Regions from separate parts of the Paenibacillus sp. P2(2022) genome, predicted to be linked through region 1. Evidence: riboswitches for the same ligand, from Rfam matches in the RefSeq annotation. Region 1 holds a riboswitch; the other holds the start of a gene.
What was found. A riboswitch is a leader RNA that binds a small molecule or an ion and turns the genes downstream of it on or off. The one in region 1 is predicted to bind thiamine pyrophosphate.
Positions count from the first base shown of each region.

Region 2: it holds a riboswitch for thiamine pyrophosphate, as region 1 does, so the genes downstream of both, tenA (thiaminase II) here and MMB75_RS05820 (thiamine phosphate synthase) in region 1, are expected to answer to the same signal.

Region 1 covers NZ_JAKWFI010000001.1:1,276,478-1,292,158, forward strand. Annotated here, with positions in the region: gene MMB75_RS05815 (ABC-F family ATP-binding cassette domain-containing protein) at 1-1,488, shown strand, start outside; TPP riboswitch at 1,574-1,682, shown strand; gene MMB75_RS05820 (thiamine phosphate synthase) at 1,999-2,592, shown strand; gene thiO (glycine oxidase ThiO) at 2,650-3,798, shown strand; gene thiS (sulfur carrier protein ThiS) at 3,795-3,998, shown strand; gene MMB75_RS05835 (thiazole synthase) at 4,001-4,768, shown strand; gene MMB75_RS05840 (ThiF family adenylyltransferase) at 4,765-5,823, shown strand; gene MMB75_RS05845 (response regulator transcription factor) at 5,975-6,667, shown strand; gene MMB75_RS05850 (C40 family peptidase) at 6,733-7,233, opposite strand; gene MMB75_RS05855 (thiamine diphosphokinase) at 7,514-8,155, opposite strand; gene MMB75_RS05860 (low molecular weight protein-tyrosine-phosphatase) at 8,301-8,765, shown strand; gene MMB75_RS05865 (alpha/beta hydrolase) at 8,907-9,641, opposite strand; gene pdhA (pyruvate dehydrogenase (acetyl-transferring) E1 component subunit alpha) at 9,897-10,964, shown strand; gene MMB75_RS05875 (alpha-ketoacid dehydrogenase subunit beta) at 11,065-12,045, shown strand; gene MMB75_RS05880 (2-oxo acid dehydrogenase subunit E2) at 12,080-13,693, shown strand; gene lpdA (dihydrolipoyl dehydrogenase) at 13,697-15,118, shown strand; gene thyA (thymidylate synthase) at 15,366-15,681, shown strand, end outside.
Region 2 covers NZ_JAKWFI010000005.1:267,980-283,660, reverse strand. Annotated here, with positions in the region: gene MMB75_RS18310 (hypothetical protein) at 1-760, opposite strand, end outside; gene MMB75_RS18305 (ATP-binding protein) at 813-2,546, opposite strand; gene MMB75_RS18300 (hypothetical protein) at 2,543-2,989, opposite strand; gene MMB75_RS18295 (response regulator) at 3,035-3,739, shown strand; gene MMB75_RS18290 (glycosyltransferase family 2 protein) at 3,707-4,618, opposite strand; gene MMB75_RS18285 (glycosyltransferase family 4 protein) at 4,578-5,804, opposite strand; gene MMB75_RS18280 (polysaccharide biosynthesis protein) at 5,801-7,054, opposite strand; gene MMB75_RS18275 (glycosyltransferase) at 7,059-8,180, opposite strand; gene MMB75_RS18270 (NAD-dependent malic enzyme) at 8,578-10,299, shown strand; TPP riboswitch at 10,369-10,471, shown strand; gene tenA (thiaminase II) at 10,604-11,293, shown strand; gene thiM (hydroxyethylthiazole kinase) at 11,319-12,164, shown strand; gene thiD (bifunctional hydroxymethylpyrimidine kinase/phosphomethylpyrimidine kinase) at 12,161-12,991, shown strand; gene thiE (thiamine phosphate synthase) at 12,988-13,677, shown strand; gene MMB75_RS18245 (winged helix-turn-helix transcriptional regulator) at 14,092-14,433, opposite strand; gene MMB75_RS18240 (arginase family protein) at 14,538-15,449, shown strand; gene MMB75_RS18235 (hypothetical protein) at 15,585-15,681, opposite strand, start outside.

The sequences.
Region 1 (15,681 bases):
TCCTTTCGATTACTTGCGGGGGAACGTGTAGGATTGGTAGGAGCTAATGGTGTTGGTAAATCGACACTCATGAACATTCTGACTGGAAAATTGCTTAAAGATGAAGGCAAAGTGGAATGGACTCCACGTGTACGTTATGGCTATCTGGATCAGCACACCAAGCTGACGCCGGGCAAAACAGTACGTGATGTATTAAAAGACGCTTTTCTTCCTTTGTTGGAACTAGAAAAGGAAATGATGCAAATTACAGACAAAATGGGAGAGGCTTCTCCCGAAGAGTTGGAAGTTTTGCTGGAACAGATGGGAGAAATTCAAGAGCAATTGGATATGGGGGATTTTTACCTCATTGATGTGAAGGTTGAAGAAATGGCGAATGGATTAGGTCTCTCTGCCATCGGACTGGATCGGGATGTAGCAGCACTTAGTGGTGGGCAACGGACAAAGGTGCTTCTTGCTAAGTTGCTGTTGGAAAAGCCAAATGTATTGCTGCTGGATGAGCCTACCAACTATTTGGATGTGGAGCATATTGAATGGCTTACGCGATATTTGAAGGATTATCCCTATGCTTTTATCCTCATCTCACATGATACTGAATTTATGAACCAAGTCGTTAATGTAATCTACCATCTTGAATTTGCTAAGATGACCCGCTATTCAGCTAACTATGAAAAGTTTCTTGAAATGGCGGATCTGAACAAAGCACAGCATATTGATGCATATGAGAAGCAGCAGGAATATATTAAGAAACAGGAAGATTTTATTCAGCGCAATAAAGCGCGCGCATCTACATCAGGCCGTGCAAAAAGCCGTGAAAAGCAGCTTGATCGGATCGAACGTATTGATAAGCCTGAAGAAGCTGTAAAGCCAACCTTTCAGTTCAAAGAAGCCCGTGCGAGCGGGAAAACGGTTTTTGAGGGTATTGATTTTGAAATTGGCTACACTCATGCCCTTTTGCCTAAAATGTCCATGACGATCGAACGTGGCGAAAAGATCGCAATTGTTGGCTGCAATGGTGTTGGTAAGTCTACGTTGCTCAAAACCATTCTCGGGAAAATACCTCCAATCAGCGGAAAAACCTATCAAGGGGATTTCTTGCAGCCTGCTTATTTTGAACAGGAAGTAAAGGCGGAGAAAATTACACCGATTGACGATGTATGGAATGAATTTCCGCATTTGAATCAGCATGAAGTACGAGCGCATTTGGCGCGCTGTGGTTTGAAGAATGAGCATATCACCCGGCCTTTGTCTGCGCTTAGTGGTGGAGAACAGGCTAAAGTCCGCCTTTGTAAACTGTTAATGCGTGAGAGCAACTGGGTACTGTTTGATGAGCCTACCAACCACTTGGATGTCAAAGCAAAGGATGAACTCAAACGCGCTTTGAAGGAATACAAAGGGACCGTATTGCTTGTATCCCACGAACCGGACTTTTACGAGGATTGGGTAACCAAAACGTGGAATGTAGAAGAGTGGTCTAGTAAAGTTAACTAAAATCCAGTTCTGACAGATTTAACACAAGGTGGGGTTTGCAGAATTAGGAAAATATGCTAAGCTATCTTTAGCTGATACAATAAAATAGTTACACTAGGGGAGCCGCCCATGCGGCTGAGACGAAATAAATGGATTTCGGACCCTTTGTACCTGATCTGGGTTATGCCAGCGTAGGGAAGTGAGTACTGTACAAACAAGGTAGTAGCTCTTTACTTTTGTTTGCACAGGGAACGATATACGTTTACGGATATAATAGTCCGTTCGATTTTGAACGTTTGTCAAGCCACTTCCTCTGGGAAGTGGCTTTTTGCGTTTCGTTCATCTTCATTTGTTCGAGCTTCCGTAGACGGATTTACAAATGATCTCCTTTCATTATTGCTGTTACATGTGGCTGGCTCCGTATGATATTACCCAATAGGGAGCTGCAACAATATAGTTCAGCTTATACGATTATTTTATATTTTTTAGTCCAAGTGAGGTGAAAATGAGATCGAATTACACGTAATTACGATGGAAAGTGTCTCCTGTGTGGATGTACCCAAAGTGGCTGCCGCTATTTGTCCTTATATTCATTATGTACACGCACGTTCGAAACAGAAGGGTGCCTCTGCTTTGCTTTCTTTGACTCGTAGCATGATCGAGCAGGAAGTTCCTTTGCAGCAAATTGTAGTAAATGACCGTATGGACGTAGCTTTACTTACCTTGGCAAGAGCTGTCCAGCTACCTGCTAATGGGTTATCTGTGATGGATGCGAAAAGTCTGCTTCCAGTGGGTACACGCTGTGGAGTGTCTGTACATTCCTTGGAGGAGGTGCAGACCGCTGAGCAGGGGGGAGCAGACTATGTACTATTTGGTCATGTATATGAGACCTATTGTAAGGCCGGTCTTGTACCGCGGGGTGTAGCACAGCTTGAACGCATTTGCAGATTGTCGGCCATTCCGGTGATAGCGTTGGGAGGCATACAACCTCATCATGTTCCAGAGCTCTATCATGCCGGAGCAAGCGGAATTGCGGTGATGTCTGGTATATGGGAAGCAGAGTCACCCGTTGCAGCAGCGATGGAATATAGGCGAATGGTAGATCTTGTAGTTCACGACCTGTAGCAAGAAAACGAGACGAAGGGAAAGCAGAATGCTCACCGGAGAGGAGACACGGAACATATGTCAAAGACACATACAGAGAAAAAAGCAATAGGACACGCAGAATGCTTGGTCATAGGCGGGGGTGTGATCGGCAGTGCCATTGCTTATCATGTGGCTAAGGAGGGACGAAGTACAATTATGCTGGAACGATGTATCCCCGGTGAGGGAGCATCAGGAGCAGCGGCGGGAATGCTGGCAGCGGAAAGTGAAGAGTTCTCAGACCTTGAGCTGGCACGATTTGCTCGCGCAAGTCGAGATGCATTCCCTGACCTTGTCTGTGATTTGGAGCGTTTATCGGGTATTTCAGTGAATTTTCGTACCGAAGGTTTTGTGACCCCTTTTCGTTCAGAAACAGAGGGCCAAAGGCGCTGGAATGCTGCGAATATCCGAGAGGATGATAGCCCTATTTGGTGGGATGCCAGGGAATTGGCTCGACGGATTCCGGGCTTGGCAGATCAAGTAATTGGGGCTATATACCGATCAAAGGAGACACAAGTGGCCCCTGTTCAGCTTTGCCGTGCTTATGCAGGGGCAGCTGCGGTGCTGGGAGCAACAATATGGTCTGGAACTCATGCCGAGGAACTGATCATACAGGACGGCCGAGTTTGCGGTGTGCGAACGGATAGTGGATTTTTTTCCTGCGATCAGGTCGTGATTGCCGCAGGCTTGGACAGCTTGAAATTGCTAGTACAAATTGGATTTGATTATCCTCTTTATCCAGTCAAGGGTGAAGTGGTAGCAGTCTCCTTGAAGGACCATCCGTTGGATTATACCATTTATGCCGACGATGTTTACCTCGTGCCTAAACAGAATAACGAGCTTTGGATTGGGGCTACGAGTCTTCCACATCAATATGACAAAGAGGTGACCGTAGGAGGCTTAAAAGGACTGTTAGCACGTGCATCTGCCTGGTTGCCGCGTGTACAAGAAGCTTCTTTTATACGTGCTTGGGCGGGCTTACGTCCACAGGCAGCTGCGGAGCGTCCTTTCATTGGCCCTGTTCCTGGAGTAGAGGGCGTCTATGCTGCAGTCGGGCATTATCGTAACGGTGTCTTGCTTAGTGATGCGACTGGGCGAGCGATGGCAGCTATGCTTAAAGGGGCTGATGCGGCTGGACTTGGAATAAGCAAATTTTCTTCTGAACTCCTCAAGGAGGAAAGCTTATGAAGCTGATCATTAACGGACAGAACATGACCATTTCTAATCGAATCACTCATGTGGATCAATTGCTGCATGAACTTGATTTAAAGGTGAAAACCGTAGTGGTAGAGCTGAATCGGCATATATTGACCCGTGAAGATCATCATGAGACGGTACTTAAGGATGGAGATTGCCTAGAAATCGTACATTTTGTAGGAGGCGGTTGATCATGTTAACCATTGGAAAAGCATCTTTTACCTCAAGGCTGTTGCTGGGAACAGGGAAATTTTCGGATCTGAATATCCAATCCCAGGCTGTAGAGGCTGCTGAGACGGAAATATTAACGTTCGCTGTGCGCAGACTGAATTTGGAGGAACGGGATAAGCAACATTTTCTTGATACGCTAGATTTGAGCCGGTATACACTTCTTCCCAACACAGCAGGAGCAACAACAGCAGAAGAGGCAATCCGTATTGCCAAGTTGGCAAAAGCCTCTGGCTTGTGCGACATGATTAAGGTGGAAGTCATTGGGGATAGCAAAACGCTGTTGCCTGACCCTTTTGAAACGTTGAAGGCTAGTGAAAAACTGCTAGAGGAAGGCTTTGTCGTACTGCCCTACATATCGGATGATGTGATACTAGCAAAGAGGCTGCAAGAGCTTGGAGTACATGCCATTATGCCTGGTGCCTCACCGATTGGTACAGGACATGGTTTGCTCAATCCGTTTTCATTAGAGTTAATTATTGAGCAAGCAGAAGTTCCGGTTATCGTCGATGCAGGTATTCGCTCACCTGGTGACGCAGCAATGGCGATGCAGTTGGGAGCAGATGGTGTTCTGCTAAATACAGCTGTGGCGGGAGCGAAGAACCCTGTGAAAATGGCTGAGGCCATGAAGCTGGCTGTGCGTGCAGGCAGATATGGTTTTGAGGCAGGGATGATACCTGTAAAACGATATGCTTCAGCGAGCAGCCCAACAGAAGGCATGGTTCAAGGATGAGGATATCTGAAAAATCCGGTGCTGGAACACCACAAATTGATCGTTATTCCAGACAGGAAAGGTTTGCACCCTTTGGGCCTGCAGGCCAACGTCGGCTTGCTTCTTCTCACGTACTAATCATAGGTGTTGGAGCGCTGGGTACAGGCATTGCAGAAACGCTAGTTCGTGGAGGCGTAGGTACGGTAAGTCTCGTAGACCGGGATTATGTGGAATGGAGCAATTTGCAGCGCCAGCAGCTTTTTCAGGAAAGTGATGCAGCGCAAAGGTGTCCCAAAGCAATAGCGGCCCAGCGAAGATTAAAGGATATTAATTCGCAAACAGTCATCCATGCACATGTTTTGGATGTTGGGGTAGAAGAGCTGGAAGAGTTGATCCAGGGGGTGGATCTCATGATGGATGCAACCGATAACTTCGATACTCGGCTTCTTATGAACGACATGGCTCTCAAGCATCATATTCCTTGGATTTATGGAGGATGTGTGGGTAGCTACGGTGTAACTTACACTTTTTTACCGGGTCAAACACCTTGTCTACACTGTCTGATGGGAACTGTACCGTTTGGAGGAGAAACATGTGATACAGCCGGCATTATTCCGCAGGCAGTACAAATGGTCACCGCTAATCAGACTACAGAAGCTTTCAAACTTCTTGGTGGATATCCCGAGGACTTGAGAGGAAAATTGCTTTCGTTTGATTTGTGGAAAAATGAATATGTAGCAATAGCAGTGGATCGTCTCAAAAAGTCGAATTGTCCTTCTTGCGGTAGCCAACCGACGTATCCCTATTTATCGACCGCTCATCGGCAGAAAACAGATGTTTTGTGCGGTAGGGATACCGTTCAAATAAGACCTGCCAACCGGATATATCTGAATCTCGCAGAGATAGCAGATAGATTTGCAGCATTAGGCGAGGGAAACGTAGAGTGGAATTCGTATCTGGTTTCCTTTAGTGTGGGAGAGCATCGCTTGGTGGTTTTTGCAGATGGCAGAGCGCTGATCCATGGGACAAAGGACGTGGCCAAAGCAAGAAGTCTATATCATCGTTATTTGGGCTAAAAACCATAAACCTTAAAGCAGAAAGCCATTCTTCAGAGAATGATTTTCTGCTTTTTTGTTACACTAATACAAATATGTTTAATGGCTTATAACAAACTTGTTGTTCGTATCCAATATGTAATGCGATGTCCAAACCAGGTGGGTGAAAAAGATGAGCCCGTTAATTGTACTTGTGGATGAAAATGAAGCGCCCGCTGTATTCGTTCGTCCATTGGAGCAGGCAGGTTATCAGGTGGTTCATGTTCGTAATACGTCGGATGTACGCTCTTATATAGCTCAGCATCCTGTGAGTTTGCTACTCCTAAACATTAAAGATGAACAGGCGGGCACTCAAGGCTTGATTCGCATTTTGCAGCAGAACCATCCTCATGTCCCGATACTTGCAATGATTTCATCAGATGAAGAGGCACATATGGTTTCCTGCTTTGAACAAGGAGCTCATGATGTAATGGTAGTGCCCTTTTATCCTAGAGTTCTTCAGGCTAGAGTGGCTAATTTATTACGAATTTTTGGTGTTGAACGTGATGTGAAAAGGGCAATCGAAGCGGGGGATATACATATAGACACTGCAAGCAGAATGGTGAGCAGAGGGGAGCGAAAACTGGAATTAACTCCGAAAGAATTCGATCTTTTGCTACATCTGGCAATACATCTTAACCAAGTTTGCAGCAGGCAGCAAATTTTAAAGGATGTTTGGAAACATGATTATATCGCTGATACGAACGTAGTAGATGTGTACATCAGGCATTTAAGGGTTAAAGTAGATAGAGGACAAAAGTTTAAAATGATTCGAACGGAACGAGGTATTGGCTATTCACTCAGAACGCCAACCGAAGCAAAATAGCATAAGTTATATAAAAAAAGCCGGAACTGTTCGTCCCGGCTTACCTATTTCAAATGAGTGTTACATTACAGCACGCGACGTGCTTTAATGTATGTTCTTTTCCAGTTGCCAGAGTTTAAATCAGAGATGGTCACCCCAGGTCCGCCGTAAGTGTGTAAAATTTTACCTCCGCCCATATATACTGCTACGTGAGTAATGTTACGTCCTGTGGCACGGCTACCGCTTGAAAAGAACACTAAGTCCCCTTTTTTCAAATTGGCCTTGGATACGGCATGTCCGACTTTAGATTGTTGAACAGAAGTACGCGGCAAATCGACTCCGTATTTCTTGAATATGTGCTTCATGAAAGAAGAACAGTCAAAATTGCGTGTGGTGCTTGTGGAAGCTCCAAACTTATAAGGAGTACCCATATATTTTTTGCCGTAGTTAATTACTTTTTGACCTACGGTAGTAGTAGCAGTAGCAGCTTGTGCTGTATTTGTTCCCTCAATGGCAAAAGTACCAAAGCCGATCGTGGCAGCGACTCCTGCGATAATTACCTTTTTTATGATTTTATGCATATTCATGTTGTAAATACCTCCGAAAATTGATTTGTGCAATAATTTGCTGAGTTGCTAACTAACTGACAGCGTTGAGTATAACAGTTTTGAAGCCACCTAATAGTTGGAAAACTACTCTCAAATGCTTGAGGGACAAGACTTACGTCGTAATTATTAAAAAACGATTAAAAATTACAATTTGTAAAAAATAAAATGATTCTAGAACCTGTGAAAACGGAAAAACCCTTGTTAATCAAGGGTTTTGAGTGGGGGAACAACTTTTGGAATAGTTACAACAATGTCATAATTAATCCTTGCTTTGAATAACGAGTAGTAGACCGCTTTTAATAGAAATTGTACCTTTTGCAGCCGTTAGCTTATTGCTAACACCACGTGATTGTCCCATTTTAAGGGTTGCATTATGAAGTGGATACATAAATCCTTCCAGTTGTATACCTGTTACTTCGGCGGTCATTGGAATCAGCGATATATATGTATAGCCCATAGGCTGGATCTCGAGCGTTGATCCGGTCAGCTCGATATAATTATGTGCGTCCATGATAGCGCAACTAATATGATGCTGCATGGCCCGTACTAATATTTGAACATTGGCTAATGTGTGATCCATCCGAGTACCAGTCACACCGAGCATGAGTACATGATCTGCTTGTTCGTCCATAGCGATTTCTAAAGCGAGTTCTGTATCTGTTAGGTCCTTAAGTACTGGATCACACGCAAGCATACGTTGGCTTGCTGATTTCACCCTTTCTTTTTCCTCCGAAGTAATCGAATCAAAATCTCCTACAGAGACATGAGGCGTAATACCGTGTTCTATCAGGAAAAGGGCACCTTTATCTGCACCTATAATAAAATCATCGGGTTGTATTTGTTGTAAATCTTCTTCATTAAGACGACCGCCTGAAAATACAATGGCTCGTTTTTTCGTCATATCCAACATCCTTTCTTTCTGTATACGGTCCCATATATACGATCATTTTAAGTATACCGCGATAAATATGGCTTGCACAATTTTGGAGGACCTGGCTACAATGGAACAGAAAAAAAAGTGTGACGTGAATAGGAAGGGGAACGAAATGATTAACGTGTTGTTTGTGTGTTTGGGCAATATTTGCCGCTCTCCCATGGGGGAGGCAATACTGAGACATAAAGCAAAGGAACGGGGATTAGACGCAGAAATCCGGGTGGACTCGGCAGGAACAGGCGACTGGCACATTGGAAATCCTCCGCATGAGGGAACGCTAAAGCAGCTTAAACTGCACGGAATCAGCGAACAAGGCATACAGGCACGGCAAATAACGGATCGTGATTTTGACGCGTTTGATTATATTGTGTGCATGGATGACTCTAATGAACGAAATATGCGTAAACTTGCAGGTGGAGCTGATGCTGATATTCTAAAATTTATGGATTTGCTTCCCCAAGAAAAGTTAAGAGAAGTACCCGACCCATATTTTACCGGAAATTTTGAAGAGACCTATCGATTATTGGACGCGGGATGCGAAGCCTTGCTGGACAAGATCATAGAAGAAAAGCTATAATGTGAACGACAGATGACGGCAATCGTTGCCGTTTTTCGTTATACATTTTTGAAAGCGCAACCAAATCATAAAAAAGAGGAAGGAGCCTTATGACCTCCTAGGTCAATGCTCCATTCCTCATCATGCTGGGATGTTTTTTACTCAGGCACGATCCAAAAAATACATTAGCGCGTCAGGCAACTCGTTTTGCCAAAAGCCCCACAAATGTTTGCCATCCTTTTCACGGTAAGAAACTTCGGCGTTCCGCTCGCGCAGTAAATCAGCGCATTGACGGTTCAGCTCTACAAAGTTGTATATGCCGGTATCACTCTCAAAAGCATCTTCCTGAAGGCCAACTGTCATCCAAACATTTAGATGCGACAGTTCTTTCTCACGGGCAATAATTTCTTGCGAAGCTTCATAGTAGGCACCTGAGAGGCTGATAATACGATTAAACAGCTCAGGATACAATAGCGCCAAATGCAAAGACACACTGCCTCCCAGTGAATCTCCAGCAAGAATGCGGGAAGCTGCATCTTTTCTTATAGGATACTTTTGTTCCACATAGGGAATAATCTCTTCTGCAAAACAGGCAGTGTATGCCTCAAAACGATTGCCGAAGGGAGCGTACTCCTGAGTTCTGATTTTGGTGTTCACTTCTACACCTACAATAATGAAGGGTTCCACGCCTTCATCCAGTATGAGACGGTTGGCGTGTGTTGCAATGCGTCCAAAGTTGAAGAACTCCTCTCCATCCTGACAGTAGACGACAGGGTAGCTCAATATTTCATTATAGCCGGGCGGCAAATAAATCCGAAGAATTCGGGTTTCGCCAAGTAAGCGGCTGTCTACTTCGTCTTTAAGGATAGTTCGTTTTAAATACCTAGAATCCGTCATTTTTCGTCACCTTTCTTGGGTATTATTTTGCATTAAGGATCACAATAAGTTAAGATTACCCTGATTGCAATAGATGTTTAAAATTTCAATCATGTACTAAGCTGTTATAGTAAAAAACACACCCTGTTACATACACAAAAATGTGGCAAACTCAAAAAAAATAACTAAATCTTTGACGCGAGCGATATAACAGGTGTATAATAATCCTATAACAGCGGAACTTGATATTCAAATTTTTTTGTTGAGGTGAAGAAAATGAGCAAGGTTCCTTATGAAGTTTACACAGAGGAAGTTGAGGCTCTGTCCGTGCTTTCTCCGGATGGTGAAATTATCAATAAAGATAAATTGCCTAAACTTACAGATGATCAATTGAAAGAAATTATGTATCGTATGGTATTTACACGTACTTGGGATGACCGTGCTGTTAACTTGGGCCGTCAAGGACGTCTCGGCTTCTACGCTCCGGTATCCGGACAAGAAGCAACAATGGTTGGTAGTGAATTTGCGCTCCAAAAAGAAGACTTTATTGCACCAGGCTACCGAGATATTCCGCAACTCGTTTGGCATGGCCTGCCATTATATCAAGCTTTCTTATATTCCCGTGGTCATCAACACGGTGGTCAAATTCCGGACGGCGTTAACGTATTGATGCCGCAAATTATCATTGGTGCGCAAATTCTGCACGCTATGGGTATTGCAATGGGCTACAAACTGAAAAAACAAAAACAAGTCGTCATTACATATACAGGCGACGGCGGTTCTTCCGAAGGTGATTTCTACGAAGGTCTGAACTATGCTGGTGTGTACAAGTTGCCAGTTATTTTCTTTGTGCAAAATAATGGTTACGCGATCACAACGCCATTCTCAAAACAAACAGCTGCTCTTTCGATCGCTCATAAAGCAGTAGCTGCTGGTATTAAAGGTGTTAAAATTGACGGTATGGACGTGCTTGCAGTTATTAAAGCCGTTCAAGAAGCTGCAGAGCGTGGACGTAATGGCGAAGGCGCAACATTGATTGAAGCCGTTACTTACCGTTTTCGTCCGCATTCCCTTTCTGATGATGCGACGAAATATCGTTCTAAAGAAGAAGAAGGCGAATGGAATGCAAAAGATCCAATTGCCCGCTTTGCGAAATATCTTGAGAAAAAAGGTCTTTGGACTGAAGAAGATACAGCTCGCGTAAAAGAAGAAGCTAAGGCAAAAGTGAACGAAGAGATCAAAAAAGCCGAGAAAACAGAAAAAATGACAATTTCTGGCCTGATCGATAGCATGTTCGAAACTACGCCTAAGCATTTGGAAGAACAAAAAGCTGATTTTAAATAATTGAACTTGAAAGAGACCGGGCGGGAACCCGATCCGGTCTGCTTTTCGATTGACCTGAACTGAAATTGATCTGTCAATGTTTAAGGAGGAAATGAAGCAAATGGCACAAATGAACATGAAAGAAGCGATTCGTGACGCACTGCGCGTAGAGTTGAAACGCGACCCTAACGTCCTGCTTTTCGGTGAAGACGTAGGTCATGTAGGTGGCGTATTCCGCGCTACAGAAGGTTTGCAAAAAGAATTTGGCGAAGAACGTGTATTCGATACTCCGCTGGCGGAATCCGCAATCGGGGGTCTTGCTGTCGGTCTGGGTATCCAAGGATTCCGCCCTGTAGCTGAAATCCAGTTCGTAGGCTTTATCTTTGAAGCACTCGATCAAATGGCAATTCAAGCATCCCGTATGCGTTACCGTTCCGGTGGACGTTACAATTCTCCAATCGTATTCCGTACACCTTTTGGTGGCGGTGTTAAGGCAGCCGAGCTGCATACTGATTCCTTGGAAGGTCTTTTGACTCAAACACCAGGTATTAAGGTTGTTGTTCCTTCCAACCCTTACGATGCAAAAGGTCTTATGATCGCGTCTATTCGCGATAACGATCCAGTATTTTTCATGGAGCATTTGAACCTGTACCATGCATTCCGTGCTGAAGTTCCTGAGAATGATTACACAGTTGAACTGGGCAAGGCTAATGTAGTTCGTGAAGGTTCTGATGTAACGATCATTACTTACGGTATGATGGTACACACTTCAGTTAAGGCTGCTGAAGAGCTGGAAAAAACAAAAGGTATTAAAGTGGAAATCATTGATTTGCGTACAATCAGCCCGATTGACATTGATACCATTGTTGCTTCCGTTCAAAAAACAAATCGTGCCATCGTTGTTCAAGAAGCGCAAAAGAGTGCCGGTGTTGCTGCTGAAGTTATTGCACAAATTAACGAAAAAGCAATCCTGCATCTGGAAGCACCAGTTCTGCGTGTAGCAGGTCCGGATACCGTTTATCCATTTGCTCAAATTGAAGATACTTGGTTGCCAACGCCAACACGTATCATTGATGCGGTTAATAAAGTATTGGAATTTTAATTAAAGCACACCGTAAATTTGGGAGGTTTTAAACGTGGCAAAATTTGAATATAAATTCCCGGAGCTGGGTGAAGGTCTTCACGAAGGCGAAATCATCAAGATGCACATCAAGCCCGGCGACAAAGTAACTGATGATGATATCATCATGGAAGTACAAAACGACAAGGCTGTAGTTGAAGTTCCATGTCCGGTTAATGGTACGGTTCAAGAAGTATTTGCCAAAGACGGAGACGTCTTTAACGTAGGTCAAGTTGTAGCTGTCATCGACGCAGAAGGTGAACTTCCTGAACAAGAAGATGCACCGGAAGCACCAGCAGCTAGCCCTGAGCCAGTTGCTGCTGCACAAGGCGGAGCTGCAGGTGCAGCTAGATTTGAATATAAATTCCCAGAGCTGGGTGAAGGTCTGCACGAAGGTGAAATCATCAAGATGCACATCAAACCTGGCGACAAAGTAACTGATGATGATATCATCATGGAAGTACAAAACGACAAGGCTGTAGTTGAAGTTCCATGTCCGGTTAATGGTACGGTTCAAGAAGTATTTGCCAAAGACGGAGATATCTTTAACGTAGGTCAAGTTGTGGCTGTCATCGCTGCTGAGGGTGAACTTCCTGAGCAAGAAGAAGCACCAGCTGCTGTTAAACAAGAAGAGGATGCTGCAAAAGGCGGAGCGAACACGCAACCAGGTGCAACACCTGCTGCTTCGAATAAAGACGTACTGGCTACACCTAGCGTCCGCAAATTTGCACGTGAGCAAGGTGTTAACCTCGCTCAAGTGAGTGGTTCCGGCAAAAACGGTAAAATCACTAAAGAAGATGTAGAAGCTTTCAAAAATGGCGGAGGCCAAGCGGCTGCACCAGCAGCGAAAGAAGCTGCAAAAGCGCAAGAGCCAGCTAAGAAAGAAGCGAAAGCTGCAGCACCATCCGCACCAGCTGCAGATCCGCGTGCTGAGGAAGAACGCGTACCATTTAAAGGTATCCGTAAAGCAATTTCCAATGCTATGGTTAAGTCGGCTTACACGGCTCCACACGTTACAATTATGGATGAAGTGGATGTAACAGAGCTGGTTGCTTTCCGTACTCGTATCAAACCAATTGCAGAGAAGAAAGGCACAAAAGTAACTTACCTGCCGTTCATCGTAAAAGCTTTGGTTGCTGCTTCCCGTCAATTCCCGGCTCTGAATGCCTCGATCGACGAAGAAGCTAACGAAATTGTCTACAAAAAATACTACAACATCGGTATCGCTACAGATACAGACAACGGCTTGATCGTTCCTGTTATCAAAGATGCTGATCGTAAAAGTATCTGGATGATTGCTGATTCCATTCGTGATCTGGCTGTACGCGGTCGTGATGGTAAATTGGCTGCCAATGAAATGAGAGGAAGCACAATTTCCATCACGAACATTGGTTCCGCAGGCGGTATGTTCTTTACTCCAATCATCAACTTCCCTGAAGTTGCAATTTTGGGTACTGGCCGCATCAGTGAAAAAGCAGTCGTGAAAAACGGTGAAATTGTTGCCGCTCCAGTAATGGCTCTTTCCCTGAGCTTTGACCACCGTATTATTGACGGTGCAACTGCTCAAAACTTCATGAACTATATCAAACAGCTGCTCGCTAACCCTGAGCTGCTTGTAATGGAGGTGTAATCAATGGTAGTAGGAGACGCTTCTCTGGATATTGACACGTTGGTTATCGGTGCGGGTCCTGGCGGCTATGTAGCTGCCATCCGTGCCGCACAATTGGGACAAAGCGTATTGATCGTTGACAAATCTGAGCTGGGCGGTGTCTGTCTGAACCGTGGATGTATTCCATCCAAAGCTTTGATCTCTGCAGCTCATCAATACGAAGCAGCTAAACATGGCGAAACTTTCGGTATTACGGCTGAAAATGTAAAAGTAGATTTTGCTAAAACGCAAGAATTCAAAAACGGTGTTGTTAAGAAAATGACTGGCGGCGTAAGCGGCTTGCTCAAAGGCAACAAAGTCGAAGTTTTCAACGGTGAGTGCATGTTCATCAACGAAAACGAAGCGCGTGTATTCAACGAACATGAATCACCACGTTACCGTTTTAAAAATGCGATTATCGCAACAGGCTCCCGTCCTATCGAATTGAAGCCATTCCCGTTTGGCGGACGCATTCTGTCTTCTACAGAAGCATTGAACCTGCCTGAAATTCCGAAAAGCCTGATCGTTATCGGTGGTGGATACATTGGTGCAGAGCTTGGACAAATGTATTCCAAATTCGGTTCCAAAGTAACGATCATTGAAGGTATGGATACTGTTCTTCCTGGCTTCGATAAAGATATGACTTCCATCGTTTCGAAAAGCATGAAGAAAACAGGTATCGAAATCTTCACTGGCGCTAAAGCGGAAAGTGCGGAACAAACTGATAAAGATGTAACAGTGAAATTCTCTGTTAACGGTGAAAGCAAAGAAGTAACTGCTGAGTACCTGCTTGTAACTGTTGGACGTCGTCCAAATACAGACGGTGAACTGGGTCTGGATTTGATCGGTGTAGAACTGGATGACCGCGGAATGGTGAAAGTTGACCACCAAGGACGCACAAGCATTCCTCACATCTTCGCAATCGGTGATATTGTTCCTGGTCTTGCTCTGGCTCACAAAGCTTCTTACGAAGGTAAAGTAGCTGCTGAAGTAATTGCCGGCCAACCATCTGTTGTAGACTACAAATGTATTCCGGCTGTTGTGTTCACAGATCCAGAATGCTCTAGCGTAGGCTACACAGAGACACAAGCTAAAGAAAAAGGCTACAATGTCAAAGTTGGTAAGTTCTCTTACGGAGCAAACGGTCGTGCTGTTTCCCTGAACGCTGCTGAAGGCTTTGTGAAAATCGTAGCTGACGCAGATACAGGTCTGGTACTGGGTACGCAAATCGTAGGTCTGGAAGCTTCCAACCTGATTGCTGAGCTGGGTCTGGCGATTGAAATGGGTGCTACACTTGAAGATATCTCCCTGACTATCCATGCTCACCCTACACTGGGCGAACTTGTGATGGAAGCAGCAGAAGTCGTAATGGGTCATCCGATCCACGCATTGGCGCCACGTCGCTAATTCCATTTCATTATCTTGTTTTTGGATTCATACATGAAAAAAGAGGCAAGGAGCGCTATATGTGCGCTCTTTGTCTCTTTTTTCAAACTTTAAGATTATTGGACTATCATGAAAATTCACACAGTACATGGTCAAAAAAGTACCCTACATGATAAACTAAATATAGATTAATGGTGTAGATCGAGAGTTTTCAAAATTAAAAATGGACGATGCTGTTTTTTATTCATGCTCAAAGGAGAGAAACAACGTGCGCAACTACTTGGAATTGCTGGAGGATATTTTAGAGAACGGGGTAAAAAAAGAGGATCGGACAGGGACGGGAACATTATCTGTTTTCGGAAGGCAACTTCGTTTTGATCTGGCCAAGGGCTTCCCGTTAGTGACCACTAAAAGAGTACATTTGAAATCGGTTATACATGAGCTGTTATGGTTTTTGCGAGGTGATACCAATATTGCTTATCTCAAGGAGAACGGAGTTAGCATTTGGGATGAATGGGCAGATGAACAGGGGAATCTGGGACCTGTATATGGATCGCAATGGCGCGCATGGGAAACAACGGACG
Region 2 (15,681 bases), on a different contig from region 1:
TACGCAAAAAATTACTGTATAAGGGCTGTAAATAGGCGCGCCCGGCCTTACGATGAGTCCAGGTCAGTTTGAGCAGGAGCAGCATGGTGAACAATCCCAAATAAATCATCCCGAAGAAAAAATAATGAATGGCCGCAGCACTAACAGTGAATACTGCAGCCAGCAGGAACAGGTCAATCCAGTTCCGCTGATACAACTTATGGGGATGATAGTTTTTAATTTGTTGAATTTGAAACTTGGGGTCCACCGCACTGAAAAAGAATCGCAGCATTAACGGAAACAAACTATACCCACAGAGCAAATAAATATGCTGGATGCGAAAAATAACCCACGGATTCAGTGCGTAAAACAACGAACCAACCATGATGGCAAAAATACGGGTTTTCGTAAAACTTGGTGAATAATACACGCTGACCAGTCGCTTGGCAAAGGCATACATCGAAAATGCCGAGACAAATAACAAGCCTGTGATAAACGACTTGAGCAAGACCGGGCCGCTTTCGTCAAATAATAGTGAAAGTCCATAGAAGGGCAAGATGTACAGGATACGTGGAGCATTGAACAAGGTCGAGGTAGACCATCGTTCGTTCCATACCCCGGTTATTTCCTCCAGATACCGATGAGAGGTGGCTCCAAAGGCAATGTCACTGAATACGATTTGTCCTAATCCATAGATGGGGGCAAGATATGCCACAATCGCAGCCAGCATCAATAGGATTGCCGCCATATCGTAGCGGTAGCGAAATATCCACTTTTTCATGCTTGTCCCCCTCTCTTGAACCTCTTGTATCTGTTGGTTATCTTGGGCCTATCTATCTTCTCAAATGAACGATGGCCTGCAATCCCTGATCGGTGTTACGCAGCTTTAAGCGACCACCTATAGTCTTCAGATATGCATCCATGTGATACAGGCTGAACGTATGCTCCTGTGCGTTTTGGGAATAGTCCGGCTGGAAATAGCTCCAACGCATCTTGTCATCAATCCCGCCGCCTGTGTCTTCAATGATAATCATAATTTCAGCTTCTTCCAGCCGTGAGCTAACCTTAAGCATATGAGATTGCCGCTTGGACCGCAGACCCGTTCGGCCCCGTTCCTGATCCTCCAGTTGCTCTCCATCTTGGTTCATGGCCTGCACTGCATTTTCCAGCAGCCCCTGTATCGTTTTGTACAGCATGGGTGCTTGTGCTGCAATGGATGGAACTGGCTCTTGCCGCAAGATCACTTGAATGTGCTTCATATTCAGCGAACGGTTCGCCCATTTCAGCGATTCGGACAATACCTCATTCATATCGGTGAAGCTAATTCCGCTATTATCATGCATTTTCTCTTCCAGCTCATCACGCAAACTACGGACGCCTGTCAGTAATTCTCCTAGTGAGGATTCCTGTCTGAGACGACCCTGAATGAAATTTTCATTCAGCTCGCGGAAATACTCCAGTTCCTCATGAGATGCTCCTTTTCCCTGACTGGAAGACACTTCAAAGCGGTTGGCTAGATCTTGATAAAATCCCAACAGCTTTAAATCATCGCCGCCTGTGAGACGGCTAGTCTGTTCTTGTAGCTCTTGCAGCTGTTGCTCAATCGTCTGCATTAACGGCAAATAATACGTGTCCTGCTGTTGTCGCATATCTTCATCCCGCCGCTGGTCACGCACTTGATTGTTCACGATGGCATCTTTCACAATCCGTTTGCGGAACTGTATGAGCATGGCCCACAAAATAATGAGTATTAGAGCCATCACCATCCACAACTGTTTGCGAAAGGAGCTAATTCGCTGGGCAGTATCCTGACTGATATCCTTAACCGATATGTAAAGGGCCTCTTCCCCAATGCGGCTGAATCCTATTCCGTATTTCTCTCCACGATCTTCAACGATACCCGTATTGCCCTCCAGCAGCCTACGGGTTACACTCGTGATGTCCGTCCGGTTGATATCCGAAGTACTTCGGGAAGCTACGATCTTGAATTGACCGTTATAAAATAAAGTCTCATGCTGATTCACCGGCTTACTTTTAACAATTCCACTAAGCATTTCAGCGTCAACTGTACGCACCATAAAACCGCCCGTCTGCGCCCCTTGAATCCTGCACGCTATGTACTGGGCAGGCTGATGATCCTCAGTCACAAAAGAGCTGACCGCACAACCATTTTGCAGCCATTTAATCTGCTGGACCGCATTCCTCATCTCACGATTATCACGTCCGACCATCACATGATACTGTTCATCCAGCACATAAAAAGACCCGCTCTCACGCTTAAACCCCTCAGTATATTGACGTGTTCCCTGATTCAGCATCTCTCTGCCCAGACTGGACGACAGCTCTTTTAGCTCAGCTTGCCATGCGGCATAATGCTCCGTTATGCTGCCAGACAGTTCCTGTACCTCATCCTGGAGCTGCTCGTTCTGAATTTCCGCCAAGTGACCGCTGAATTGCCGCATGACGAACCATTGTAGCACAGCGGCCAAGAACACTGTCACACACAAAACCATCAGGTACAGGATCAGCTTTTGCCAACTTGGTTTCAACAAAGCCCATTGCTTCATGACCTGGCCCCTCCATTTTGTTCAAGACGGCTCAAAATCGCTTGCATCAGGCATTCCAGCTCGTAGCTGACCAGCGGTAGCCGTGCGCACAGCAACCGGGGAGTGCGGCGCTGGAGTGCGGCAAACCTCGCAGCGGTTTCCGTTGCCCCGTCTGTCAGCAGGATCAACTCGCATGTTTTGGCTATATATAGACGATCCAAATCTTCCTCGCTGTATGCTCGCAGATCAACAACGTAAATATCATGACGATCGTCCATATGCTGAAGTGCACTGGAGACGGCCAGAGTCACCCCTGTATGTCGCGCAGCATGATACTGGTGAAGAAGACGCATTCCTTTTTCCCAGAGCGCGTGTTCAACCGAATCAAATCGTTCACAAAAAAGACGCAACGCCCGTTCTGTACTGACATCTTTTAAAAATGCCAAAACGCTGATATTATACATGTAGTTCCTCATTTCTTACTTCCTGATTGGAGTTGCGCAGTTCTTATGACACCCCAAAACATTCTATTTGTTGACGACAGTCCTATGGTGCTGTCCCTGCTTGAACGGACATTGATGCAAGAAACATTCACCTTACATACCGCTCACACGCCTAAAGAAGCTCTGCAAGTGCTGGAAAAGTACCCGATTGATGTTGTCGTCTCCGATCTGCTTATGCCTGGTTTGGACGGAATTACGTTCCTTCGTATGATTAAGAAAGATTATCCACATATCGTACGCATCATTTTGTCTGGTCACCTGCATACGCAGTCCATTTTATCGGCCATTAATCAAGTCGGCGTGTTCCGTTTTTTGACGAAACCGCTGGAGCTGGATGATGATACGCTTAAAAAGATACTGTATGAGGCGCTTGATCAGGCTAGGCTCAATCGAAACAGCCTGTATGCAGACCAGAACGTGGCAACTGACTTGTCGATATTTATAAACAGCATTTTGAATGCTCCGTACCGACCGTATGTCCTGCTGAATGAACAAGATATCGTAACCGCCGTACATATTGCACTTGCTGAGCTGTATCCTGTCGGCTGCTCACTGCGTCATCCTGCTGGCGAAGGTATTCAGTTAACTCCGCATTCATTATATATACCGTATGAGGAGCCAGAATCTTCCGATCCCGACCTGTACTCGCTGGATACGCTGACCCTCGGTCATTCATCGTTACGCCTTATCCGCCTTAGCGAGATCGCCTGAGTGACGGGTGCCGCCCTTTAACACGGCGGCTACCCCAATCACAGTCAGGCAGGTGTACATCCACAACATCCCCCCCGTTAGCAGCGGATGGCGGATGTAGTTTTTCACATTCCCCCATGTATACAACACCGGACGGAAGAAGTACCAACGTTCCAGTGCCTTTCGCAATCCGCCCTCCTCAGATGACATCGTACGATCCATCACCGAGAAGTAGTAGGCTTTTTTACGTAATACATCCTGCAAATATACCTGTTTTTCATCATGATATACCCGTGTAAAAACCGCCCGGCGAATGACTCCGCCAGACTCTATATAGCGTAAGGTTGGCTGTATTTCTTCAAAAGCAATTTGCTCCGCATTAAATCCGCCTGTTGATTCGTAAGCGCTCATTCGCCAGAAGCGTGCAGCTTCAATGGAGCGTTTTCCCAAGGTCTCTCCTGCGTTGTTAATTACATTCCGCTCGAAAACCTTTACTTTGGAGAAAAAATTATTTGCTTCCGAATATGCCTCCTCTGGAATAACCAAGGCACCAATATCTTGATGATCGTCAAAAAAGTCGATGCTTTGCTGAATTAGATGTTCGGCTAAAATCATATCGGAATCCAATACAAATATGTATTCGGCACCCAAGCGCTTCGCTTCCTCAACCGCTTTGACTCTAGCAACTCCCCGCTCTCCATGAGGAAGCTCCAATACGGTAACGGGTACTGAGCTCCCTGCGGACAGCATACGAATCGTCTCAACCGTCCGATCACTGGAGCCATCATCGGCAATTACAATATGCAGATCCCTGTAATTTTGCCCCATACAGCTTCGCAAACAAGGCTCTATTGTACGTTCATTGTTGTACGTGGAGAAGAGAATGACCACTTTGTCCACTCTGTTCCGCCTCCTCTGTCCAATTCTCCATCAACTGCTCAAACGCGGCAGCTGTATGATCAAAATGAAATCTTAGCGCATATTGGTACGCTCGCTCACGGATGGCCATGTAATCTTCGCCACCCTCTGCCGCTCTTTCCATTTGTTCAGATAATCCTCGAATATCGCCGTGAAAGCATAAATATCCGCTTTTTCCGAAATCCGTCGCATCCACCAGACCGGGAGAATTGCTCACAATGCTGGGAGTTCCAACCGCTGCCGCTTCGGTAATCGTCAATCCCCAGCCTTCACGCAGGGAAGGGAATACGAGCGCATGGGCACGGCTCATCAGCTCCAGCTTATACTCTGCTGAAACAAATCCATAAAAGGTAATATCGGCTTGTGATTGTCCCTGTTCATCCGGTTCTCCGTATGTCAATCCATACCGTTCTATAATCGGCAATAATTGTTCTGTCACATAGGTTTTATCGGTTTTTCCGGCAATCCATAACATAGCCTGGGGGAACTTTTCCTTGAGCCGCCCAAAGGCTTCAACGACCAGATCAATGCCCTTATATTTAACAAAGCGTCCGGCATACATGAAGGTTGGGTTAGACTCCTTCGTCAAAAATTGTTCACGCGGCCAATGATCAAACTCAATGCCTTCCGGTAAAAGATGAACGCGATCTGGATGAAAGCCCAGCTTAAGCAGATCATACCGGGTAGACGGGGATACGGTGAGCGTCCGATCCTTCCGTGCCAGCTTAAGCATGAGGGGCTCCATATGAAATCCAATCATATTTAGCGGGAACCTGGCATTTTCATACCATATTTCCCTTGTTAGCTGATGTATGAAAAAAATTCGCTTGGATGCCTCCACCCAAAATCGGGTAAAGAACTGATGCGTATTCGCTTGATTAATTACATAGTCAATCTGCTGCCGATGACGACGGTAATAGCGCATCGCATAATAAATAACACTGTATATGTTTCCTTTTCGAATATACGTAATTCCGTCGATGACTTCATGCTCAGGCATCCCCTCAAATTGGGGTGAGAAATGAATGAACTGAAACCGGCCTTGCTGTGAGCGTTTCAGCATTTCATGGGTGAAAATTTCTGCTCCCCCGCTTTTCGGAGAACGAATGTCACGCCAGGAAAGCAATAGAACTACGGTCTTATCGTCCTGCTCTAGTATGGTATTCATGGGGTGATTCCTCCCCTTATCTTTATTTTGAACAAATACATATAGGCATCTATCACAAAGTAGAGAGACATAGCTCCGTACACAATGAACTCTGACAACAAAAAATCGATCGGGTCTGTGTGAGCCATATGAAAGGCTACTAATAAAGCTGCGGCTCCCGCCATCAGACTGAACATAAAGGTGCGTCTGCCCACTAATACGTGCACATGCACAAAAAATAGCACGATGGAAAAAAGCCAATACACCCAGCCTCCCCATGGAATATAGGCCTCAGCCGCCTGGTAAGAGGCTCCAAATAATATGGGAATAGAGGGTGGGAATATATAAGTTGTGCCCACATATACACACAGCGCGGCTACAGCCATTAATCCAGCATAGATTACAATTAACTTGCCCAAAGCCTGGCGGTCATGCCCCTGCGCACCGATCTTTGGAATAAAGGCAGCAATCAAGCTGTACGAAACGTAATAGACCAACTGGCTGTACTTCAGCGCAATGGCATAGCTGCTGGCCTGCTCAGGAAAATAATGCTGTACATACAACATGTCGATGGATATACAAAACAGAATGAATAAATTCGTCATAAGGCTGTCGGTGAAATCCTGACCTAGTGACTTCCATAACCCAGCAGGGATATGTTCTCCTCTATATGTCAATAGGGACAAGCCTTGGGCCGAAACGATCCAGCCGTGAAGCAACGACAGCAGCATTCCCCCACAGCTCGCTAATAGTAAGGCTTCCAGCCTTAACCCCAGGGCAGCCAGGACAAAAAACAGGCATAGCTTCCCTAATACCTCAATGTAATAGTTCACATTGAGCGCCAGCATGCGTTCCCTCCCCTGTAAATCTCCACGGCACGAACTCACCAGAATATGCAATCCGATCAAGGCATACAGCATGAACAGCGGGCCGGACTCAACGCCCAATAGCGAACGCAGCAACGGATGAAAGGAAAGTGAAATGATCATGGCAAGCAGAGTTAGCACTAGAGGTGCTTTTAGTAATAGAGAACCGAGCGGTAAGCTGCGTAGCAGAAGCTTCTGGTCAGCCTTGGATACCAGCTTGGCGGTTAACAGCTGGATGGATAAGCCCAATACGGACAACAGTGCAAAGAGGGCCAACAGCGCGTTCGCCTGACCATAGGCTTGTCCGGTAAGATACCAGCTCGCTGCAATGTGGAAGAAAAAATTGAATCCGTTAAGCAGCACATTAAAGAGGGGGAACATCAACGAACGCAATCGGTTGTTCACGTGGTTATCTCACCCGCCGATCCAGTCGCCAAATCTCAATGATAGAGCGCAAAAAACGAATGGAATCCTTCCAGACATGAATGTGCGAGCCATCTCGGTCAATGCATTTGACGGGTAGTTGCAGCACACGGAGCTGAAGTCGCTTGGCAATGAACATCATCTCCAGATCCAGCGCTAGTCCGAGTTGTTCCTTCAAATGTGGAAACATCCGCTTCACGGCAACCGAGCTCATCACTTTAAGACCCGTCTGGGAATCTACTACACCGGTTGGTAAAAAGGGGCGAGAGACGACCCGTTTGCCAAAGCTAACGATAGATCGCAATAAAGAACGATTCTCGGCGGTCATATCTTTGGTTCCAATCACAACATCATAGTAGCCCTGTTGAACAACATTGATCATTCTGGCAATATCCTCAATAAAAAAGGAATCGTCCGCGTCCACAAATACGTAGTAATCCGCACCGATGGTCCGCATTCCTTCCAGATACGTCCCTGCCTTGCGCGTATTGCGTCCCAATTCCCTTGTTTGAAGCAGTGGACTCAAGTTCTGGTTAATCCGGTTTACGGACAAGTCCGTTGCTGCCTCCAGCGCTTTAATCAAGGCATTCGTGCCATCGTGGCTACCATCATCAATGAGATAAATCGAACCCTCTATAATATGGCTGCGGATAAAGGCTTGCAGTCGCTCAGCAAAGGTTTTGACATGAACAAAACGTTTCTCTTCGTTATACACAGACAAGATGAATGCAACATGTTGGCTTTTAGTCGAATACTCGGGATAGAGCAAGCTTTGTATTTCAGAAAGTATTTCTTCGGTATCATTGGCTTGCCAAAATAGCAGACGCAATCGGCCTACTCCGATAATTTGCACCATATGCAGATCACTGAACGGAAAGGTTACATCCGTCACCAATAGCAATGGCATTTGTGGAAACTGGCTACGGATCTGATTAGCTTTCCGCACGGCTTGCCCCGGCTCCCTATAATCTATCAGGCAGCAACTTGCGCCCTCGTAGACTGAAGCTTCCTCCGTGTCCTCGCACTGTATATATTGGTAAAAACAAATCACATTGGGATAATCAATAGCCCTGTTATTATCGCTAAAAATGGCTATAGGTCCCTGCACACAAACCTCTCCTTTTCCTCCGAATAGTTCTATTTTGTTGAAAAAGAATTAAAAATGTTTGCTTAGTAAGATTAAATTAATGTCCAAATACTTCATATTTTCTTAACAAAATAGCTCACATCCCTTGATATATAAGCATTCAAGAGAAGAAAAACTATTTTTCATATTTGATAAAAACAGAGCATTTAGACCTGATTCATCAGGACTACTACTATACGAATTACAAGGTGAATCCGAAAACAAAATTAGTTCTATGGGATTAATAAAAAGATACACATATGGTCATTTTGTCATAGATTGATAGGCGAATAAAACCAATTCGTACGTCCATACTATGGACAACATGTCATTTTCCATCATGAATAATTATTAAAATATAGGGAAAGAAGGTATTTTTATGGAAGCATTTCATGTCAATCGTGATGGGTCATTATCTACTCCCTTACGAGGAAAGGACGTGCTAGCAAACCCTCTTTTGAACAAAGGGGTGGCATTTACAGAAGAAGAACGCAAAGAACTGGGCTTGGAAGGAATTCTTCCTCCCACTGTCCTTTCATTGGAAAAACAGAGCGTTCGGGCATATCAGCAATTCCTGGCACAACCCACCATGCTGCGTAAAAATGCTTCACTTAACGACCTTCATAACCGGAATGTCGTGCTTTACTATCGGCTGCTAACCGACCATTTGAGTGAAATGCTGCCCGTAGTCTACACACCGACTGTAGGAACCGCCATTCAAGAATACAGCCATGAGTACAACCGCCCTGGGGGCGTATATTTATCAATAGATCATCCGAACGGTATCGGACAGGCGTTCTATAATTCCGGATTGCGTAGTGAGGATGTTGACCTGATCGTGGTCACGGATTCAGAAAGTATTTTGGGAATTGGTGACTGGGGGGTCGGGGGAATTAACATTGCTATTGGCAAACTTGCTGTATATACAGCTGCGGCAGGTATTCATCCCGGGCGGGTGCTGCCCATTGTACTGGATGTGGGCACGAATAATGAAAAGCTGCTGAATGATCCGCTATACATCGGAAACCGTCATAAACGAGTTCGCGGAGAAGCCTATCATCAATTTATTGATACCTTTATCAGCAAAACGTTAACACAATTCCCGAAAGCGCTTTTGCATTGGGAGGATGTGGGCAGCGTGAACGCACGCCACATTATAGGGAAATACGGTCAAAACATTCTCACCTTCAATGATGACATCCAGGGCACAGGAGCAGTCACATTAGCTGCGATTGTTTCGGCGGTAGGTGTCACCAAAACTCCGCTACGTGAACAAAAAATACTTGTCTTTGGTCCGGGGGCAGCAGGAATCGGCAACGCCGACCAAATACGAGGAGCTATGATCGAGGACGGGCTTCCTGAAGAAGATTCATTCAAGTCATTTTGGGCCTTTGATTATCGCGGATTATTAACGGACGATATGGAAGATGTACTCGATTATCAGAAACCATATGTGCGTAAAAAGGAAGAAATCAGCTCATGGTCCCGATCGGAAGACGGCAAAATACCGTTGCTGGAGGTCATCCGTCAGGTAAAACCTACAATCTTAATTGGGACTTCCGGTGTAGCGGGTGCCTTTTCTGAAGAGATTATCAAGGAAATGGCAAAGCATGTGGAACGCCCGATCATTATGCCCATGTCCAATCCTACCAATCTGGCTGAAGCGGTACCCGAGGATTTGATACGATGGACTGATGGCAAAGCATTGATTGCTACGGGAAGTCCCTTTGAGCCCGTCACCTATAACGGTACGAAATTTGAAATTGGTCAGGCGAACAATGCCTTTGTTTTCCCGGGACTGGGTCTAGGCGCAATTGTGGTCAAGGCCAAACGAATCACTCCTTCCATGTTTACCGCAGCAGCTGATGCCGTTGCCAACGCCGTAGATTCGAATGAACTTGGCGGCGCACTGCTGCCCCATATTCGAAAATTACGTGATGTTTCGTTTGCGGTTGCGGTTGCGGTAGCAAAGGCCGCAATTCAGGATCAGGTAGCTCAGGCACACCTTCCAAATATTGAGCAAGCCATTCGGGATGCAATGTGGAAACCGGAATATGTGAGGGTCAAAGCCGTGGAAAGTGTAATCCAACACCCTCACTAATCCTTCACTAGGCATAAGCAGTTTGACATAACATAGGAACGAATGTACAGTATTAGTCAAAAGAATAGGAAAGTCCACTAGGGGAGCCATTATGGCTGAGACAAGAATGAATCTTGGACCCTTTGAACCTGATCTAGTTCGTACTAGCGTAGGAAAGTGGAGCCTTCTATATAGGGTTTCAGGCGTTTTTGCGCATTGAACCTATGTTGAAGCCGCTCCAGTTTTCGGGGCGGCTTTTTGGCATTGTTCCGAGAATTGTATCTTACGGGACTTCTTATTCTCCATTTTTGTTGGAGGTGGGGAAATGAGTTTTTCGCAAGAGCTCCGTCAGCAGGCGGATGGCATTTTTCAAGCCATTTATGAGCATCCCTTTGTGAGAGGTATTGCTGAAGGAAATTTAACAAGGGAACAGCTGATTCACTATGTAAAACAAGACTTTGAATATTTGAACGCCTACATGCGGATTTACGGCATCGCAATCTCCAAAAGCACGAGCCGGGAGGATATGGCTGTATTTAACGAACAGATCTCTTTTATTCTCAACAGCGAGGTTCATCCGCATCAAAATTTTTGTGCTATCGCAGGTGTCACCTATGAAGAGATGCAGGGATATCCACTCGCTCCGTCCGCTCATCATTATATCCGCCATATGCTGACCGTCGCACATGAGGGTAGTCTTGGGGAAATCATGGCCGTGCTGCTACCATGTCCATGGACATATCTTGAAATTGGACGCAGGCTAATGGATGAGGTAAGACCAGACGAGTCTCATCCGTTCTATGAGTGGATTTGCTTCTATGGCAACCAAATTGAAGATGTAACCTTCAAATATCGAGAGCGTGTGGATGCTTGGGCGAAAGTCGCCACGGCTGCCGAGCGAGAGCGGATGATTGAGCATTTTATGCTAAGCTGCCAGCTGGAATATATGTTCTGGGATATGGCTTATAAGCAGGAACAATGGCCCGTCCAGATGCGCGCTACGGTCTTGGAATAATCAGTATAGATGAGAGAGGATAAACATGATGAATATATGGGAACAAAGTTATTCGGCGCTCCTGACAAAGGTACAAAACAGCAACCCCCTCGTTCATAATATAACCAATGTGGTGGTCACCAACTTTACAGCCAACGGCCTATATGCACTAGGGGCTTCCCCGGTGATGGCTTATGCACCCGAGGAAGTAGCAGATATGGCCAAAATAGCGGGCGCCGTCGTGTTAAATATCGGTACGCTAAACCGTGAGCTGGTGGATGCCATGATCCTTGCTGGACAATCGGCGAATGCTCACGGTGTTCCAGTTCTGTTAGATCCGGTCGGTGCAGGAGCGACTAGCTTTAGAACCGAGTCAGCACTACGAATTCTAAACGAGGTTAACATCTCACTAGTACGAGGCAATGCAGCCGAAGTCGCTCATCTGATCGGAGAAGCCCGAGAAATTAAAGGGGTAGATGCAGGCGACAGTGCTGACAGCAGTAATGTCGATCTGGCAGTTCGGGCTGCGCAAACGCTCCATACCATGGTTGTCATCACTGGAAAAGAGGACGTCATCACGGATGGGGTTGAAGTACGATTGATTAGTGGCGGAGACGCGCTGCTTACGAAGGTAACCGGAACAGGCTGCCTGCTGACCTCTGTGTTGGGTGCCTTTGCAGCAATTGAACCCAACCTGCTGCTCGCAGGCACAGCAGGTTTGGCATTTTACGGTGCAGCAGCTTCTCGAGCCGCAGCGCATACCGCAAAGCTGGGGCCGGGCAGCTTCCAGATTGCCTTTCTCGACGAGCTTGCCAAACTACATACTGGTTCGCTAGAGGGGCATGTCACGATCCGTGAAGCTGGAACAACTACAACAGGTGGTGCGCGATGAGAGACGTGCATGTACCGAGAGCGCTGACGATTGCCGGTTCAGACAGTGGCGGCGGGGCTGGAATTCAAGCCGATCTCAAAACCTTTCAGGAGCTTGGCGTATACGGCATGTCAGCTATTACGGCCATAACGGTACAAAATACTTTGGGAGTTCACGGTGTATATCCGCTGCCACAGGAAGCAACAGCGCAACAGATCGAAGCTGTAGGATCAGATCTTGGAGTCGACGCCCTAAAGACTGGCATGCTGTTTGATGCAGGCATCATCCGCCTGGTAGCCGAGCAGATCCGAAAGTTCGGCTGGGAAAAGGTTGTCGTCGATCCTGTAATGATTGCCAAAGGGGGCGCAAAGCTGCTGCAACCAGAAGCGGTGCAAGCTTTGAACGACGACCTGCTCCCCTTGGCCCTGGTCGTCACACCAAATATCCCGGAAGCGGAGGCCTTAACCGGGATAAGCATTCGTACGATGGAAGGACGCCGTGAAGCTGCGAGACATATTAGCAGCCGGGGTCCCAAATTCGTTGTGATCAAGGGCGGCCACGATGAGGAGAGCGAAAACAGCGGTCAGGTCATTGACCTGCTCTTTGACGGAACAACCTTCACAGAGCTGGGCGGCAAGCGGGTGCGAACTGTCCACACACACGGAACAGGATGTACGTTCTCAGCAGCGATTACCGCTGAATTAGGGAAAGACGTGTCTGTACCAGAAGCTATTTTGAATGGAAGAGCCTTCATTCAGGCGGCGATTGAAGATACGTTGTATCTGGGCCAGGGACACGGTCCAACCAATCATTGGGCCTACCGCCGTCGTCAGGAGATACTCCAATGAGCGGTCGAATATTACCTGAGATCATGCGCCGGCATTTACAGATGTATCTGGTTGTTGGAAGCGTGAACTGCCTCGCGGAACCAAATCGGGTCGTGCAGGAGGCTCTTGCTGGCGGCACAACCATGATCCAGTTCCGGGAAAAGGGCCGTAGCGCGTTAACAGGGGTTCCTATGTTTGAACTTGCGCGTCAGCTACAAGATCTGTGCCACCACGCTGGTATCCCCTTTATCGTCAATGACGATGTGGAGCTGGCTCTTGAGCTCAACGCCGACGGTGTTCACATCGGTCAGGACGATGAATCGGCTGTTTCTGTGCGTACGCGGATCGGAAACCGAATCCTTGGCGTCTCCGCCCATACGATTGAGGAAGCACGTCGAGCCATTCTGCAAGGTGCGGACTATCTCGGCGTCGGACCCATCTATCCCACCATCTCAAAGGATGATGCTCATGCGGTGCAGGGTCCAGCCATTTTACATGAGATGCGCAAAGCGGGAATTGATCTGCCCATCGTCGGGATCGGTGGCATTACGATAGACCGTGTGGAGGAAGTGGTAGGTGCGGGTGCCGATGGTGTAGCGGTGATTTCGGCTGTGACGCAGGCAAAACAGATTCGAGCTGCTGCAGAGGAACTAAAGAAAAAGGTAGTGCTAAGCATCAAACATCCGGGGATGTCCCAAAAGCTATAAAATGCTATGTCCCTTCCTTTACCCCATTATGTCACTTTTATTGTTTACGCAAGAGCCTCATTTCCACTAATAAAGTAGAAATGAGGCTCTGTGTTGTCATAAAATTAATCTTTTACAGCTTGATTTCTTGTGTTCTTTTTCTCAGCAATAAGTAATCCTAGCAAAATGTACCCCCTGTACAATATCCCCATGAACAGAACAATACCAACGATTGAAACAAGAATAAGTAGAATATTCGCTACAAATAAAATAATTGCCATAGTCAAAATATCACATCCCCCAAATGATACTGATTTTTAAGCGTTCCTATCCCCAGTGCACTTGAGCTCGTTGAATACCTGATTAACTATAAATATATGTCAATCGTCTTTTCTAATATTCGTATAGCATTCGAGAACAATTAGAAAACGATATTTAATTATATTGGTTTTTGGTTCCCCACTCACATAACCCTTCCAAAACAGGCAATAGTGTTTCCGCTTTTTCTGTGAGACTGTACTCGACTTTAGGCGGAACTTGAGGATACTCTTTCCGGTTCACCAATCCATCCGCTTCCAATTCCTTTAGCTGTGAACTCAATGTTTTGTATGTAATAGCTCCGATTTGTCTTTTCAGATCATTAAAGCGAACCACTTGGTTTTCGGCCAGAAGATAAATAATAACCATTTTCCATTTACCACCAATGACTGACACTGTATAACCAAAAGGTGTATCTTCAATATTTTTAACTTTACCTTTAAATTCAGCCATACTCATATTCACACTATCCTTTCGGGTAGTACCTATCAAATTAGTGCGTACTACGTTTTTATTTGCGTTCAGTTTATACTAACCGTAATTTGAAGTAAAGGAGAGAAAATATGACTAAAACAATACGCCTGTTAATGCCGCAATGGCAAGGAGGAAACAATCCTAACTACTCTTTTGGAGCTGAACTGCTGGCTTGGCTAGCCCCAGACAATGATCAACCCCTTATTCATGTTCCAGTTCAAGCTTATGATGGAACTCCGCTTGATAACGAGAACGGTATGTATGGGAGAAAACAGCTACTTGAACAATTAGAGGCTGCTCAACATATCATTGACGCTCATAAGCCAGATCGCATAGTAATGTTTGGTGGTGACTGTTTAGTCGAGCAAGCCCCGTTTGCCTATTTGAACGAACGATACGGTGGAGAATTAGGGCTAATTTGGATCGATGCTCACAGTGATTTAGTTAGATATGTGGGCTATGATAACGGACATACATTACCACTTGGGAATCTGTTGGGAGAAGGAGATGAGGAGTTTGCAAAACATGTGAAAGTTCCTCTTAAGCCTGAAAATGTCTTTATCGCTGGATTAGCAGCTCCTACAGAAGAAGAAACAAAAGCATTTTCAGAGACATTTCAAAGGTTAGGTGTTACCACTACAGAAACAGATACTGAAGTAATTCAAAGATTAGGGATTCGAACTGCTGGGACCCAAGAGTTAACGACCAGTACCGAATCAATAAAAGAGTGGATTAAAGAAAGCGGCATCAAGCACCTGGCGATTCACCTTGATTTAGATGTACTTGATCCAAAAGCATTTCGTTCTTTATTATTCGCCAACCCTGAAGCTCCCTATAATCTTTCTCCTGCGGGAACAATGCAAATACCTCAACTACTTCATCTGATTAAAGAACTATCTGAAGAAACCGATGTAGTTGGGTTAGGTATAACCGAACATATGCCGTGGGATTCCATTAACTTAAAGAATCTGCTTGGGGAAATACCTATTTTGAATCATTAATTCTACTTACGATCTATACATGTTTTTTTGACTTAATTTTCGAAATGGAATTATTAGAAATTCGTTTGAATTAGAGTATTGTGTAAAGAAAGGACTCCTGGGGATTTATGCTGTTATGGAGTCCTTTTTTATTTTTTACTTTTTATTTTCATTTATTAATTTTAGTACTGGATTAAGGAACTCTTCAAAAAAGAAGTCGCCTCCCTCACCCGGAGTTAGTGCTTTATTATGA